DNA from 2 places in the Anaerocolumna sp. AGMB13020 genome. Region 2 is predicted to be linked to the other one. Evidence: a T-box and tRNA genes for the amino acid it is inferred to sense, from the RefSeq annotation. Region 2 holds a T-box; the other holds one or more tRNA genes.
What was found. A T-box is a leader RNA that pairs with one kind of tRNA and senses whether it is charged. The one in region 2 lies ahead of pheS (phenylalanine--tRNA ligase subunit alpha), so its partner is inferred to be a tRNA-Phe.
Positions count from the first base shown of each region.

Region 1 (8,186 bases), 890 kb from region 2:
TTCCTGTACCTTATAAAAACAGAACTGTGGGGACGCAGAGACAAAGTCAGAGCCGGGTGAGGAATACCCGGTACAAGCGAGGTACCAGTGGAGCAGGAAAATCCGTTCCATAATGGGAAGACGTGATGTGGACCGAAATATAAGTAGGGAAGCTGATGGAGGCACTGCCAAGAAAAGCCGCTATTGTTTTTTATAAGCCCGTACCGTAAACCGACACAGGTGGATGAGGAGAGAATCCTAAGGCCGACGGGAGAAGCATTGTTAAGGAACTCGGCAAAATGACCCCGTAACTTCGGGAGAAGGGGTGCCTGTAGAAATACAGGCCGCAGAGAATTGGCCCAAGCAACTGTTTAGCAAAAACACAGGTCTATGCAAAACCGTAAGGTGAAGTATATGGGCTGACGCCTGCCCGGTGCTGGAAGGTTAAGGGGAGATGTTAGGGGTAACCCGAAGCGTTGAACTTAAGCCCCAGTAAACGGCGGCCGTAACTATAACGGTCCTAAGGTAGCGAAATTCCTTGTCGGGTAAGTTCCGACCCGCACGAAAGGCGTAATGATTTGGGCACTGTCTCGACAATGCACCCGGTGAAATTGAAATACCAGTGAAGATGCTGGTTACCTGCGCCAGGACGGAAAGACCCCATGGAGCTTTACTCTAGCTTGATACTGGGATTCGGTATTGCATGCACAGGATAGGTGGGAGGCTATGAAGCGGTGACTCCGGTTGCCGCAGAGCCGTTGTTGGGATACCACCCTTGCAGTACTGGGTTTCTAACATGTGCCCGTGATCCGGGCAGTGGACAATGTCAGGTGGGGAGTTTGACTGGGGCGGTCGCCTCCGAAAGGGTATCGGAGGCGCTCAAAGGTCCTCTCAGGATGGACGGAAACCATCCGCAGAGTGCAAAGGCATAAGAGGGCTTGACTGCGACACCGACGGGTGGAGCAGGTACGAAAGTAGGACTTAGTGATCCGGTGGTATAAAGTGGGATTGCCATCGCTCAACGGATAAAAGCTACCCTGGGGATAACAGGCTTATCACTCCCAAGAGTTCACATCGACGGAGTGGTTTGGCACCTCGATGTCGGCTCATCGCATCCTGGGGCTGTATTAGGTCCCAAGGGTTGGGCTGTTCGCCCATTAAAGCGGTACGCGAGCTGGGTTCAGAACGTCGTGAGACAGTTCGGTCCCTATCCGGCGCGGGCGTAGGATATTTGAAAGGAGCTGACCTTAGTACGAGAGGACCGGGTTGGACTGACCTCTGGTGTATCGGTTGCACTGCCAAGTGCATGGCCGAGTAGCCAAGTCGGGACGGGATAAACGCTGAAGGCATCTAAGCGTGAAGCCCCCCTTAAGATAAGATATCCCATGCGAATGCAGTAAGACCCCTGAAAGACGATCAGGTGGATAGGTTAGAGGTGGAAGTGTGGTAACACATGCAGCTGACTAATACTAATAGGTCGAGGGCTTGACCTAAAAATGGTTTTTATCGGATGAATTAATGTGTAAGTGAATGTCAAGTATTGGCCCGGTGGCTCAGTTGGTTAGAGCGCCGCCCTGTCACGGCGGAGGTCGAGGGTTCGAGTCCCTTCCGGGTCGTTGGTAATAAATATGGGATCTTAGCTCAGCTGGGAGAGCATCTGCCTTACAAGCAGAGGGTCATAGGTTCGAGCCCTATAGGTCCCATTTACCTAAAAATGCCGACGTGGCTCAATTGGCAGAGCAGCTGACTTGTAATCAGCAGGTTATCGGTTCGAGTCCGATCGTCGGCTTGAGTGTGAAAACACTTATAAAAAAAATATGGATGGATTCCCGAGTGGCCAAAGGGGGCAGACTGTAAATCTGTTAGCGACGCTTTCGAAGGTTCGAATCCTTCTCCATCCATTTGTTTTAAAATAATAAAAAATAATATCGCGGGGTGGAGCAGTCTGGAAGCTCGTCGGGCTCATAACCCGAAGGTCATAGGTTCAAATCCTGTCCCCGCAATCCGAAAACATGCAGTTTTCGAAAGAAATTGAGTCAATGATGTTGGCCTTGCCCAGATAGCTCAGTCGGTAGAGCAGAGGACTGAAAATCCTCGTGTCGCTGGTTCGATTCCGGCTCTGGGCATTTTTTATTGGATTTTTTAGATTCAGTAAATTTGGGATATTAGCTCAGTTGGTAGAGCACTTGACTTTTAATCAAGGTGTCCCGGGTTCGAATCCCGGATGTCTCATAATCGGTTTATATACAAGTTAAGAACGTTATTTGTTAAATAAATAATAAGCTTATCCACAAATTATAAACGAATAGTTGATAAAATCCACTGTAATTTATGTTACAGTGGATTTTTTGTTATATCGAAGTTTTTTTTGTAATGAATAATTAAAGTAATGATTGTATTTACTAAACTATTGTTTCAATCAGATACTTGTGTTTGATTGTTTTCATCATCTTTAACATTTTTAAAATTTGGCTCTGTACAATCTACTCCTTATATCGTGATGATAACTAATAATCAAGTAAGTATAGCGTTTTATTGAATTTTACTTTTGATGACCTGTTCAGATACTTATAATGCAACAGTATAGAGAAAATAGCTTATAAGCCAAATAGTAATGTTAATTTATATTTATTTAGTGTATAATTATTATAGTGTGGTATTTTAAAGAGTAGAAGTTTTTAATTTGAAGTACACTCAAATAGATGGGATTTAATTTGTGTAATTCATGCAAACGAAAAGTACTTAGTGATTTAAATATCTAGCAGGAGGTATAGAATGAAGATCTTCGAAGAATTCAAAATAAAAGACCTGTTGTTAAAGAATAAAGTAGTTATGCCGCCTATGTGTATGTATTCATCCGATGAAACAGGATATGCCAATGAATTTCATTTTACTCACTATGTCACCAGAGCAGTAGGAGGTGTAGGTTTAATAATAATGGAGGCTACTGCAGTTTCACCTAATGGACGGATTACAGAGAAAGATCTTGGTTTATGGGAAGATGGACAAATCGCTGGTCTAAAGCAGATTGTTAAGGTATGCCATGAGCAGGGGAGTAAAATGGCAATTCAGTTAGGACATGCCGGACGTAAGTGTACAGCCCCTAATGAAAGAATCGTAGCTCCTAGTGCCATAGCTTTTGATGATAAGAGCCAGATTCCTCATGAATTAACATTATCTGAAATCAAAGCGGTTGTCAGAGACTTCAGAATGGCTGCTATAAGAGCTGATAAAGCAGGATTCGATGCTATAGAAATACATGGAGCACATGGTTATCTCATAAGTGAGTTTTTATCCCCTATATCGAATAAGCGTAAGGACGAATATAACGGTAATGCTGCTAATAATGGACGTTTTCTTAAGGAAATACTGGAAGCAGTAAAAGAGGTCTGGCCTAAAGAAAAACCCATTATCGTAAGAGTTTCAGCTGATGATTACCTTCAAGGAGGAATGACACCAGAATTTATGAGTGATATCCTGAAAGATTTTAAATCATTGTTTGATATCTTACATGTTAGTTCAGGTGGTGTTGCACATGCTGAGATAGACTCCTATCCAGGTTATCAGGTAGAGGCCGCCAGATATCTAAGGGAAAGTTGTATGGTTCCTGTAATTGCTGTCGGGTTAATTAATACTCCAGATATTGCAGAAGAGATTATAGCAAATAAAAGAGCAGATTTGATCGCTATTGGAAGAGAGTTGTTAAGAAATCCTTATTGGGTTTTAAATACTGCAAGAGAAAAGAGAATACCTTATGAATATCCCAAACAGTATTTAAGGAGTTTTAACATATTCTAAATTCCTTTATTTTATATAGTAATATAGAATTCTATTTATAAATTATTTAATAGATATACATCGCTTTATGAAGCTCAATGAAATATTTATATGAAAAAGACAATAAAATATAAAATAATTTAGATATTTCTCAAAGAAAATTTGTGTTTTTTAAATCCAGATAAAGTTTTGTCATTAAACTATTGCATTACTGCTTATATTATAGTATATTTATCTATGTGATTGGATTTAGAACGGTTTAAGTTAATTTGTTTACAAGTATCTAAAATAATTTAGTAAATCAGTACATACCTATAATGGTAAACTGAACGGAGGATTGTCTTATGAAATTTTTTATTGACACAGCGAATGTTGAGGACATTAAGAAAGCAAATGAAATGGGTGTAATTTGTGGAGTAACTACCAATCCATCACTCATTGCAAAAGAAGGAAGAGATTTCGTAGAGGTTATTAAAGAAATTACTGCAATCGTAGACGGACCAATTAGCGGAGAAGTAAAGGCTACTACTGTAGATGCAGAAGGAATGATAGCAGAAGGCAGAGAGATTGCAAAGATTCATCCTAACATGGTTGTTAAGATACCAATGACTGTGGAAGGTCTTAAAGCTACAAAGGTTCTTTCTTCCGAAGGAATCAAAACAAACGTAACTCTTATTTTTACTGCAAACCAGGCATTACTGGCAGCCAGAGCGGGTGCAACATATGTATCACCTTTTCTGGGACGTTTGGATGATATTTCATCACCTGGTATTGATTTGATAAGAATTATCGCAGATATATTTGAAATCTATAATCTTCAGTCAGAAATTATTGCTGCCAGCGTCAGAAACCCTATTCATGTTACTGATTGCGCACTGGCTGGTGCACACATAGCTACAGTACCTTACAGTGTTATTGAGCAGTGTACAAAGCATCCCTTAACAGATCAGGGAATTGAAAAGTTTCAGAAGGATTATAGAGCAGTTTTTGGTGAATAAAAAAGATCAAGAGGTAATTCAATAGGGACTAAATAATAGTCTTTTGAATATAATAAAATTTCCAAAAAGATAAATAGGTTTTGGAGATTAACAAGGATTTAGGAGGACAAAAATGAGTAATATTGATACATTGTCAGTTAATTCACTGCGCGTATTAGCAGCGGATGCAGTACAGAAAGCAAATTCAGGACATCCTGGTCTGCCACTTGGCGCAGCAGCTATGGCATATGAGGTATGGGCGAATCACATGAATCACAATCCCAAGAACCCTAAGTGGACAAACAGGGACCGTTTTGTCCTGTCAGGTGGACATGGTTCTGCACTTCTTTACTCTCTGCTCCATTTATTCGGATATGGCGGTTTATCTGTTGAAGATCTGGCATCCTTCAGACAGTTGGATTCCCTTACACCGGGCCATCCTGAATATGGTCATACTGTTGGTATAGAGGCTACTACAGGACCTCTTGGCGCTGGTATGGCAATGGCAGTTGGTATGGCAATGGCTGAAGCTCATCTGTCAGCTAAATTTAATAAAGAAAACTATCCGATAGTTGACCACTATACTTATGTTTTAGGCGGCGACGGCTGTATGATGGAAGGTATCTCCTATGAGTCCATGTCCTTAGCAGGAACATTAGGTCTGAGCAAGTTAATTGTTCTTTATGATTCTAATAAGATATCGATAGAGGGTGACACGGATATAGCATTTAGAGAAGATGTGTCTAAGAGATTTGAAGCATTTGGTTTCCAGACACTGGTTGTAGAAGATGGTAATAATCTTGAAGAGATAGGTGCGGCTATTACAGCAGCTAAGGCGGATACTACCAGACCCACCTTAATCACAGTTAAGACCAAGATTGGTTATGGTTCTCCCAGAGAAGGAATGGCTAGTGCTCATGGTGAACCTCTTGGAGCAGATAATGTCAAGGCATTAAAAGAAAAATTAGGATTCCCTGCAGATAAGGATTTCCACGTTCCTGCAGAAGTATATAAGCACATAGAGGAAGTTAATAAAAAGAGTGAAAAAGCAGAGGCTGACTGGAACGAACTTTTTAGCAGTTATGCGAAAGCTTACCCTGAATTAAAAGAACTCTGGGATAAGTACCACAATGAGGCTATTGCTGAGGAGCTTTTAGAGAATGAGGAGTTCTGGTCATATCCTGATAAGCCGGATGCTACCAGAAACTTATCTGGTATGGTTATTAACCGCTTGAAAGATATTATACCTGGTTTTATTGGAGGTTCTGCAGATTTAGCTCCTTCTACTAAGACATATATGAAGGATGCAGGAGATTTCTCCAGTGAGGATTATTCCGGACGGAACCTGCATTTTGGAGTTAGAGAGCTTGCAATGGCAGCTATCGGTAACGGTCTTGCACTTCATGGCGGTTTAAAGGCTTATGTATCAACATTCTTTGTATTCAGCGATTATGTAAAACCTATGGCTAGGCTTTCTTCTTTAATGGGACTTCCATTAACTTTCGTACTTACACATGACAGTATTGGTGTTGGAGAAGACGGACCTACACATGAACCTATCGAACAGCTTGCAATGCTTCGTGCTATGCCTAACTTTACTGTTTTCAGACCGGCAGATGCTACAGAGACAATAGCTGGATGGTATTATGCAGTTACCTCAAAGAAAACCCCTACTGCCCTTGTGCTGACACGTCAGAACCTGCCGCAGTATAAAGGTTCCAGTAAAGATGCCTTAAAGGGTGCTTATATCATTGCTCCTTCTGAGAAGGAAGTACCGGATGCTATTATTATGGCAAGTGGTTCCGAAGTTGAGATCAGTATCAATGCGAAGGAAGAGCTGAAAAAAGAAGGAATTGACGTAAGAGTTGTAAGTGTTCCTTCAATTGACCTTTTTGAAGAGCAGAGCAAGGAATATAAGGATAGTATACTGCCTAAGAATGTCAGAGCAAGAGTTGCCGTTGAAGCAGCAATTGATTTTGGCTGGGGTAAATATGTAGGTCTTGACGGTACTACTGTTACAATGAAAGGCTTTGGTGCTTCTGCACCAGCAGGCTTGTTATTTAAGAAGTTTGGTTTTACAACCGAAAATGTAGTTGCAGCTGTTAAATCAGTCTTGTAATGATAGAAAGAAAGCATGAATATACAGATAATAATTAAGTAATACTGAAGTGGAAATAGGTCGATCTACTGGGCCATTGTCTGGAAAGAAAATGTTCTTTGGTTTCAAGCAAGCATATTCAGTTGCTGCCAATTATTAGAATAGTATGTGAGTGAGAGATTGTATATTTGAAATAATAGTTTAGTATCAATAGCAGGGCATCCATGATAATGTATAAATTATGGATGTCCTTCTTTATGTCTGGAAAGTCTAATCATTAGTTCCTTATAAGTAGTTATATTCCTATTTCTTCTGTTGTATATTAATACTTGTAAGTATTCAATTCTAATAGAATTTTAATATTAAGTTATTGCAAATAGCTATTTTTGCAGATAGAATGAGTTTAGATGGAATAATATACAGGAGGGTAGTATATGCCTAAAATATTGATAGTTGAAGATGAAAGTAAAATAGCCCGCTTTGTTGAGCTTGAATTAAAATATGAAGGTTATGAGGTAGAGATTGCTGCTGATGGCAGGACAGGTCTTGAGAAGGCTCTTCAAAAGGAGGTAAGCCTGGTACTGCTGGATATAATGCTTCCTGGTATCAGCGGTATTGAGGTGTGCAGAAGAATTCGTATGGAATCAGATGTTCCGGTTATAATGCTTACTGCCAAGGATGATGTTACAGATAAGGTAGCAGGGCTTGATATAGGGGCTGATGACTATATGACGAAGCCATTTGCCATTGAGGAACTCCTGGCTAGAATAAGAGTAGCCTTAAATCGCCATACAAAGCAGGTACAGCCCAAACAGGATATACTCAAGATTGGAAAACTAAAGCTTAATTTATCCGGCCACAGTGCTTTTTATGGAGACGATGAGCTGGTACTGACCAAAAAGGAATATGAATTATTAGAGTATCTTATCAGAAATAAGAACATTGCCATTACCAGAGAGCAGTTATTGAATAATGTTTGGGATTATGAATACCTGGGAGATACCAATGTAGTAGATGTATATATCCGCTACCTGAGACAGAAAATTGATGATAAGTATGGTATACGCCTTATCAACACAGTGAGAGGGGTAGGTTACATTATTAAAGATGAAGGTTAATTTTAAAGAATCCTTAAGGCAGTTCCTTATAAGGATTGTACTTCCTTTCCGAAAGAAGCGGGAAGTCTGGCTGGGAAATTTTCGTTTTTCTATCGCTTTTCGAATTTCCCTTCATTATCTGAAGCTGCTAATAATAAACGGTGTCCTGTTTTTATGTTTCTTCTCCCTTCTGTTTTTGTGGGGTGAGAAGCTACAGATGCATGACAGCGCAGAGGTAATATTGGAGGAAGCTGTAGA
Region 1 covers NZ_CP136910.1:2,987,848-2,996,033, reverse strand. Annotated here, with positions in the region: rRNA gene R2R35_RS12170 (23S ribosomal RNA) at 1-1,472, shown strand, start outside; tRNA gene R2R35_RS12165 (tRNA-Asp) at 1,522-1,595, shown strand; tRNA gene R2R35_RS12160 (tRNA-Val) at 1,610-1,682, shown strand; tRNA gene R2R35_RS12155 (tRNA-Thr) at 1,696-1,768, shown strand; tRNA gene R2R35_RS12150 (tRNA-Tyr) at 1,799-1,880, shown strand; tRNA gene R2R35_RS12145 (tRNA-Met) at 1,909-1,982, shown strand; tRNA gene R2R35_RS12140 (tRNA-Phe) at 2,033-2,105, shown strand; tRNA gene R2R35_RS12135 (tRNA-Lys) at 2,139-2,211, shown strand; gene namA (NADPH dehydrogenase NamA) at 2,755-3,777, shown strand; gene fsa (fructose-6-phosphate aldolase) at 4,101-4,754, shown strand; gene tkt (transketolase) at 4,867-6,852, shown strand; gene R2R35_RS12115 (response regulator transcription factor) at 7,266-7,949, shown strand; gene R2R35_RS12110 (sensor histidine kinase) at 7,939-8,186, shown strand, end outside.
Region 1: it encodes a tRNA-Phe, which carries the amino acid that the T-box ahead of pheS (phenylalanine--tRNA ligase subunit alpha) is inferred to sense. The anticodon was not compared.

Region 2 (8,186 bases):
TCCTGTAATGCTACTGTATTTGCCTATGCAGCAGCACAGATAAAGAAAGCCATTGAGATAACCAAGGAATTAGGCGGAGAGAATTATGTATTCTGGGGCGGCAGAGAAGGTTATGAAACACTTCTTAATACCAATACAGAACTGGAACTTGATAATATGGCAAGACTTCTGAAGCTTGCTTGCGATTATGCAGAGCAGATTGGTTTTACTGGTCAGTTCTTAATTGAGCCAAAACCCAAGGAGCCTACAAAACATCAGTATGATACCGATGCTGCAACGGTTATCTCTTTCTTAAGAAAATACGACCTGTTGGATAAATTTAAATTAAACATTGAAGCAAACCATGCAACACTTGCAATGCACACTTTCCAGCATGAGCTTAATATGTCTCGTATAAATGGTGTTTTAGGCAGTGTAGATGCCAATATGGGTGATCCTATGCTTGGCTGGGACACAGACCAGTTCCCTACCAATCTTTATGATACAACACTTGCAATGTATGAGATTCTGTTAGCCGGCGGACTTACCAAAGGCGGACTGAATTTCGATTCCAAGGTAAGAAGAGCTTCTTTCGAAGAAGAGGATTTATTCTTAGCTTATATTGCGGGAATGGATGCATTTGCAAGAGGACTTAAGGTAGCAGCCAAGTTATTGGAGGATAAGGTATTCGAAGACTTTAAGGATAAGCGTTATGCCAGCTATTCAGAAGGTCTTGGTAAAGACATCATTGATGGAAAAGCTGATTTTAAATCTCTGGAGGCGTATGCGCTTGCCAATGGCATTCGTCCTAATGTATCCGGCAGACAGGAAATGCTTGAGTCTGTATTAAATCAGTATATATTAGAAACCAAATAATTGAACCTATCTACCAACGATGCAAGCAGGTTCTTAATATATAGCCAGTATCCGCATTTTATACGGATTTCACGGCCGTACAGGAATAGAATCGGTTGAAATAAAATAAGACATGAAAAAAAGAGACATGAAATAAGAGATAGAATAATTAGAAATAAATAAAACTAAGGTACGAAGTAAAGCGAAAAGATAAAATTAAAATATCAGTAATCAGTTCCCCTCATTACCTATTGGCGTAGTGAGGGGAACTTGTACAGGAAAGAGGTAGGTATGCTCTATATCGGAGTTGATTTAGGAACATCCTCAGTAAAGCTGTTATTGATGGATGAAAAAGGCGATATCAAGAATATTGTAACCAGGGAATACCCTATCAGCTTTCCAAAGCCCGGCTGGTCGGAACAGAATCCGGAGGACTGGTTTGAAGGGCTGATGGAAGGCTTGAAAGCATTAACAGAAGGTGCTGATAAGAGTACAGTTAAAGGAATCAGCTTCAGCGGACAGATGCATGGAATGGTAATTCTTGACGAAGAGGATAAGGTAATACGCCCGGCTATTCTTTGGAATGACGGACGTACCCAGGCGGAATGTGATTATCTGAATTATGATATTGGAAGAGAGAAGATATCTGCCTATACCGGCAACATGGCACTGACAGGTTTTACCGCACCCAAACTCTTATGGGTTAAGAAACATGAACCGGATAATTTCATGAAGATTAAAAAGGTCATGCTGCCCAAGGATTACATAGCTTACCGTTTATCCGGTGTGCATTCCACCGATGTTTCCGATGCTTCCGGAATGCTGCTTCTGGATGTTAAGGAAAAGTGCTGGTCCAAGGAAATGCTTGATATTATCGGCCTGAAGGAAGAACAGATGGCAAAGGTATATGAAAGTTATGAGGTAACAGGAAATATCAGAGCAGATATTGCTGGGGAATTGGGACTTCCCGTAGATTGCAGGATAATTGCCGGAGGCGGTGACCAGGCAGTAGCAGCTGTTGGTACCGGAACCGTAGGCTCCGGAATGTGCAGTGTATCCCTTGGAACCTCAGGTGTAGTGTTTGTTGCCAGCAAGGATTACTCAGAAATTGAAGACAATGCCCTTCATGTTTTTGCTCATGCAGACGGCAGATATCATTTTATGGGAGTTATGCTTTCTGCTGCGGCTTCTAACAAGTGGTGGATGGATGAGATATTAAAGACGAAGGAATATGCAAGGGAACAACAGGAAATAAATAAGCTTGGAAAGAATACGGTATATTTCCTGCCTTATCTAATGGGTGAGAGAACCCCTCATAACAATCCGGATGCCAGAGGTACCTTTATCGGCATGACCATGGATACCACAAGAGCTGATATGACACAGGCCGTTCTGGAAGGTGTAGCTTTTGCTCTGAGGGATTCCTTTGAAATAATTAAGAACACCGGTCTTAACATAGAGCGTATCCGCATTAACGGAGGAGGTGCCAAGAGCCCTCTCTGGTGTAAGATTCTTGCTAATGTACTGAATGTCAAGGTTGATAAGATCAATTCGGAGGAAGGTCCTGCTTTTGGTGCTGCTATCTTAGCAGCAGTAGGCTGTGGGGAGTATCCCTCTGTAGTAGAAGCTTCCGGCAAGCTGATTCAGGTAACGGAAACCACGGAACCCGAAGCTGAGACTGTAATTCTTTATGATAAGAAATACTCTGTCTTTAAGGATATATATCCTGCTCTTAAGCCGGTGTATGATCAAATGGCAAAAGAACAGAGCGAATAAAATATAAAAAGTTAGCTGTTGACATATATATACAGATATGTTATTTTAGACTCATTCATAAAAAAGGCTTTGAAGGCGCATAGTAGATGCTTAAACACTGTCAGAGAGAGGGAGTCACCGGCTGAAAGCTTCCTTAAGTTTAGGGAAGCATTGAATTTTCACGCTGGAGCTTCATGTCTTAAATGCAATGCAGAGTAGGATATGACGTAGATGCACGTTACGCTGGAATGAGTGCCCATAATGTCATTGATACCGGAAGAAGCAGTTTATATGGCTTAGAGCAATTATGCTCTTGCTGCCCCAACTTTGGGGTATACTGTGTAATCCAGAAAGGTATTGATTCAGACAATGGGAAACTGGGTGGTACCGCGGATTATAATCCGTCCCTGTTATTTTTACAGGGACGGATTTTTTGTGTTTTTTTTCCTTTAAATCAGCCCCTGAATCGTATAACGATAAGAAGGAGGTACTCTTATGAAGGAGAAGATTCAAATGTTGAAAATTCAATTTCAGGAAGAAATGAAAGCAGTTGAGAAAAAAGAGGAGCTTGAAAGAATCAGGATATCTTATTTGGGCAAAAAAGGCAAGGTAACAGATATCCTGAATAAGCTGAAAGAGCTAAACCCGGATGAACGGCGTTTAACCGGAAAGGAGATAAATCTTCTTAAGAATGAAATTACTCGTATCATTGACGAGACCGGTAAGATATTGGAGGAAAGGGAATTTGAAGAAACACTGAGTAAAACTGAAAAATATGACTTTACCATACCGTCATTGCTTACGCAGGGAACCCTTCATCCAATAACGATTGTCCAAAAACAGATTGAAGACATTTTTAAGACCATGGGATTTATCATAGAAGATGGGTTGGAAATACAGACGGAATTCAATAACTTTGAAGCCGCTAATATCCCAAAGAATCATCCGGCCAGAGATATGCAGGATACCTACTATCTCGAGAACGGGCAACTGCTTAAGACGCATACTACTGCCGCTCAGAATTATATTATGAGAAAATATGGTGCTCCGGGTAAGGATGAGACCTTAAAGGTATTATTCCCGGGGAGGTGTTTTCGCAATGAAAATATTGATGCATGCCATGAGAATACCTTTTTCCAGATGGAGGGGATGATGATTGGTGAGGATATTTCCATCGCGAATATTATCTACTTTATGAAGGTGCTGTTATCGGAGGTATTTAAAAGGGAGGTAAAAGTAAGGCTCAGACCCGGCTTTTTCCCCTTTGTGGAGCCGGGTTTTGAACTTGATATCAATTGTCAGATATGTGGCGGAGAAGGCTGTCCAACCTGTAAACAGGCAGGCTGGCTGGAACTGCTGCCTTGCGGAATGATTCACCCTAATGTGTTAAATATGGGAGGAATAGATGCAGAGCATTACACCGGATTTGCTTTCGGACTTGGACTGACGAGACTTGCAATGATGAAGTATGAGATAAAAGATATCCGAGTGTTTAACAGCGGAAATCTCAGAATATTAAGACAGTTCAAAGACAGGTAGGAGGCAGAGAATATGTTGATTTCAATGAATTGGATTTCTGATTATACAGACTTAACCGGTATTAATCTAAAAGAACTCATCAATAAATTCACTCTTGCTACAGCAGAGGTGGAGCATGTTTATGAAATGGGGACAGAAATTAGATCAGTGGTAGTTGGAGAAATTATGTCAGTAAAGGCACATCCAGGTGCAGAGAAACTTCAGTTACTGAAGGTGAATATAGGAACTGAAATAATAGATTGTGTCTGCGGAGCGGTTAATGCAGCGGTTGGGATTTATGTACCATTTGCCAGGAAAGGTGGCCGGGTAGGTGACAGAGTAATAAATGAGACTGTAATTGCGGGAGAAAGCAGCTATGGAATGTGCTGTTCAGAGAAAGAGCTTGGTATCAGTGAGGATAATTCGGGGCTTATGATACTTGATAAGGCACATGAACCAGGTACAGATATTCTGGAATTCCTGCCTCTTCGAGATGTTGTTTTTGAAGTGGATAACAAGTCCTTGACCAACCGTCCGGACTTATGGGGGCATTACGGTATTGCCAGAGAAATATCAGTATTAACAAAACGTCCTTTAAAACCTCTCAAGGTAATGGATACAGAAGCCTTTAAAGAACTGCCTCCGGTACCTGTGACCATTGAAGATAAAGAGCAGACTTTTCGTTATTCTGCTATTAGAATTGAGAATATCACGAAGAACCATACGCCTCCCCAGATGAAAATCAGGCTTACCTATTGTGGTGTGCGCTCCCTTAACCTGCTGACGGATCTGACGAATTATCTGATGCTTGAGATGGGGCAGCCGATGCATGGGTTTGATAATCACATTATACAAGGAATACAGGTTAAAACCTTCCCGGTGCCTGTAGATTTTGAGACTTTAGATGGTGTCAGGAGAACTGTAGATACAGATACACTGATGATCTGTACTGCTCAAGGTGAACCAGCTGCAATTGCAGGGATTATGGGTGGAAAAAGCTCCGGAATAGGAGACCATACCACAGAACTGTTATTGGAAGCCGCTAATTTTGACGGTACTTTTATCAGGAAGGCTGCTGCAAGGCTTGGCCTGCGAACAGAAGCCAGTACCAGATACGAAAAAACACTGGATCCGGAGATGACCGTAACATCGATAAAAAGGTTCTTGATGTTATTAAGGGAAGCTAATCCCGGTATAAAGGTGACTTCTTCCTTAACAGATCACTATGTAAAGCGATATCAGGACAGAACCATCAATTTCGATAAAGCTTATGTGGATAAATACACCGGTATTGATATTTCGGTGGAAGAAATCATTGATACGCTTTCAGCACTCGGATTTGCCGTTAAGTACAAGGATAAGTGCTTTACTGCAGCAGTACCCTCGTATCGTGCTACGAAGGATGTTACCATAAAGGCTGATCTGATTGAAGAGATTACAAGAATTTATGGTTATGACAATATCAAGGGGAAATCCAATAAGTCATTGATTTCGCCTATACGTCACAGTGTGGAGAGAGAAGAGGAATACAGGATTAAACTGCTTTTAGCAGACAGATTCGGAATGAACGAGGTTCATAACTACATCTGGTATGATACCAAAGCGAACAAGGAGCTGGGAATTCAGACCAAACCAAATGTAAGGATTATCAACTCTGTCACTGCTGAAAATGATACGGTAAAGGCCACTTTGATTCCGTCTCTCCTTGGTAATATATATAAAAACATGGATCAGATACCTGAGATAGCGGTATTTGAAATAGGCCGGGTAGCAGAAGGTTTTGATGAAAACAGCTTATGCAGAGAAAAAAAGAAGTTGGGAATCGCAATAGCAAGCAGAAGCATGACAGAAAAGCAGACCTTTCTTAAGCTAAAGGAAGTAATCGAAAACCTTACGGATGCAATAAAAAATAGTGTACCGGTTTATCTTGCGTATAACACAGATCAGGAAATAGAGGGAATCAATTATATACATCCTGTAAATGCTGCAAGCATTATGATGAACGAAAAGAATATCGGATATTTTTCCTGTCTTCATCCTAAGGTAAAGGATAGAATGGATAAAAAACTTAACATTGCAATTGCAGAGCTGGATATGGTGGAGCTTACTGCAATAGAGAAAGAAACGATTATATATAGAGAAATATCCAGATATCCGGGTATTACCATAGACTTAAGCTTGCTTACAGATAAAGGAATCCGGTATGAAGAACTAAAGACTATCATTTCTGAATTTAATTGTGATTATCTGAAGTCTTACAGCCTGATTGATATGTTTGAAGATGATACGCTTCTAATGGGTAAAAAGAGTGTTACAATCAGATTTGAATTCGGCTCTGACGAAAGAACTTTAGAAAGCAAAGAAATAAGCGAAATAACCGACAGACTGTTAGTTCTATTAGGAGAAAAGGGGATTCAATTAAGGGGATGAGAACCCTTTGGAGTATCCAGAATTAAAATAAAGTACGACATTTAATAAGGAGACGCCAGATGTATTTCTATTGTTCAATTAATGGGGTAACGAGCAAAATAATATAAAATTAAGAGGGAGTAAAATAAAAGGTAGTAAAATAAAAGGTAGTAAAATAAAAGGTAGTAAAATAAAAGGTAATAAAATAACAGGATAAATATAAGTAGAAATATAATATAGAGAAGCTGTAGAGTATTCTGCACTTGTTGTTCCTTCACAGAGTCTAATCTATCACTGTATGAACTAATTTATTGAAACAGTATGAGTAGGATAGTGGATTTTTGGAGAGATCAGCGGGTGCAGGATGTTTTGCAGCTTTTTTAATTATCGCACTTGTATCGTCAGGCTAAAGGTTAACCATAGGTTAATATAATTAACGGAAGTTAACTATAAATCCGTTGTAAAGTTAATAATAGAATAATAAAATGTAACTATGCAAAAAGGATAAGAACAAAGAATATACAGCCATTGGGATGATCTTATCCAGAAAGGAGCGTTATGGATATCATAAATATCGGAAGAATTATTTCAGAAAAACGAAAAGCCAAAGGTATCACACAGGAGGAGTTAGCGAATTATTTAGGGATATCTAAACCTGCCGTATCAAAGTGGGAATCAGGGCAGAGTTATCCGGATATCTTATTTCTTCCAGTACTTGCCTCTTATTTTAATAGTTCTGTTGATGAGCTGATAGGTTATGAACCAATGATGAGCAAGGAGGAGGTGCGAAAGCTTTACCGCCGGTTGGCAGAAGATTTTTCAAAGAAGTCATTTGAGGAAGTTTATGAAGAATGTGAAGGATATCTTAAGAAGTATTTTTCCTGCTGGTATCTTCAATACCGCATTGGACTTCTGTATCTGAATCACTGTGCACTCGCCGGTACCCCGGAGAAGACCCAGGAAATCCTTGATCGGGCAGTGGATATTTTTCTGGTGGTAGAACGTTCCTGTGAAGAAGTAAGTTTGGCCAAACAGGCCATGCAGATGAAAGCTTATTGCTATATCTGTCAGCAGAAGCCAGCAGAGGCAATTGAGGTGTTAGAGAGCTTAAATGAATCTATTATTCAAACAGAATCCCTCCTTGTAAAGGCGTACCAGTTAAAAGGGGATAGGGATAAAGCCATGGAATACCTGCAAGGCAGTGCTGTTAACTGTCTGAATATTCTACTTGGCTGTTCGACTGATTTCTTTCAGCTCTACGCCGATGACCCCGAGCGAATGGATAAATATTATGAGATATTTATTAAGCTTGCAGATATTTTTGAAGTGGAACAGATGTCTCCGGGAGGTTTGTATTCCATCTATCTGACTGCAGCAGCTATCTATGTCTTACAGGACAGGAAGGAAAAAGCCCTGGAAGTACTAGAGAAATATGCTGATTTGGCGAAAAGAAATGCAGTTAAAGAATTTGAGATACATGGTAACCAAATATTTGATAGGCTTGAAAGCTATCTAAAAACCATTGATATAGAAACGGTAGCACCCAGAAGTTCAGAGGTGATATGGAGGGATATTAAGAATATTCTTTCTGAGAATCCGGCTTTTAAACCCTTGGAAGGGGAACCTCGTTTTCAAATGATCGTAAGAAGTCTGAAGGAAGTGTGGAAACA
Region 2 covers NZ_CP136910.1:2,101,453-2,109,638, reverse strand. Annotated here, with positions in the region: gene xylA (xylose isomerase) at 1-855, shown strand, start outside; gene xylB (xylulokinase) at 1,126-2,610, shown strand; T-box leader at 2,671-3,001, shown strand; gene pheS (phenylalanine--tRNA ligase subunit alpha) at 3,085-4,128, shown strand; gene pheT (phenylalanine--tRNA ligase subunit beta) at 4,141-6,537, shown strand; gene R2R35_RS08315 (helix-turn-helix domain-containing protein) at 7,075-8,186, shown strand, end outside.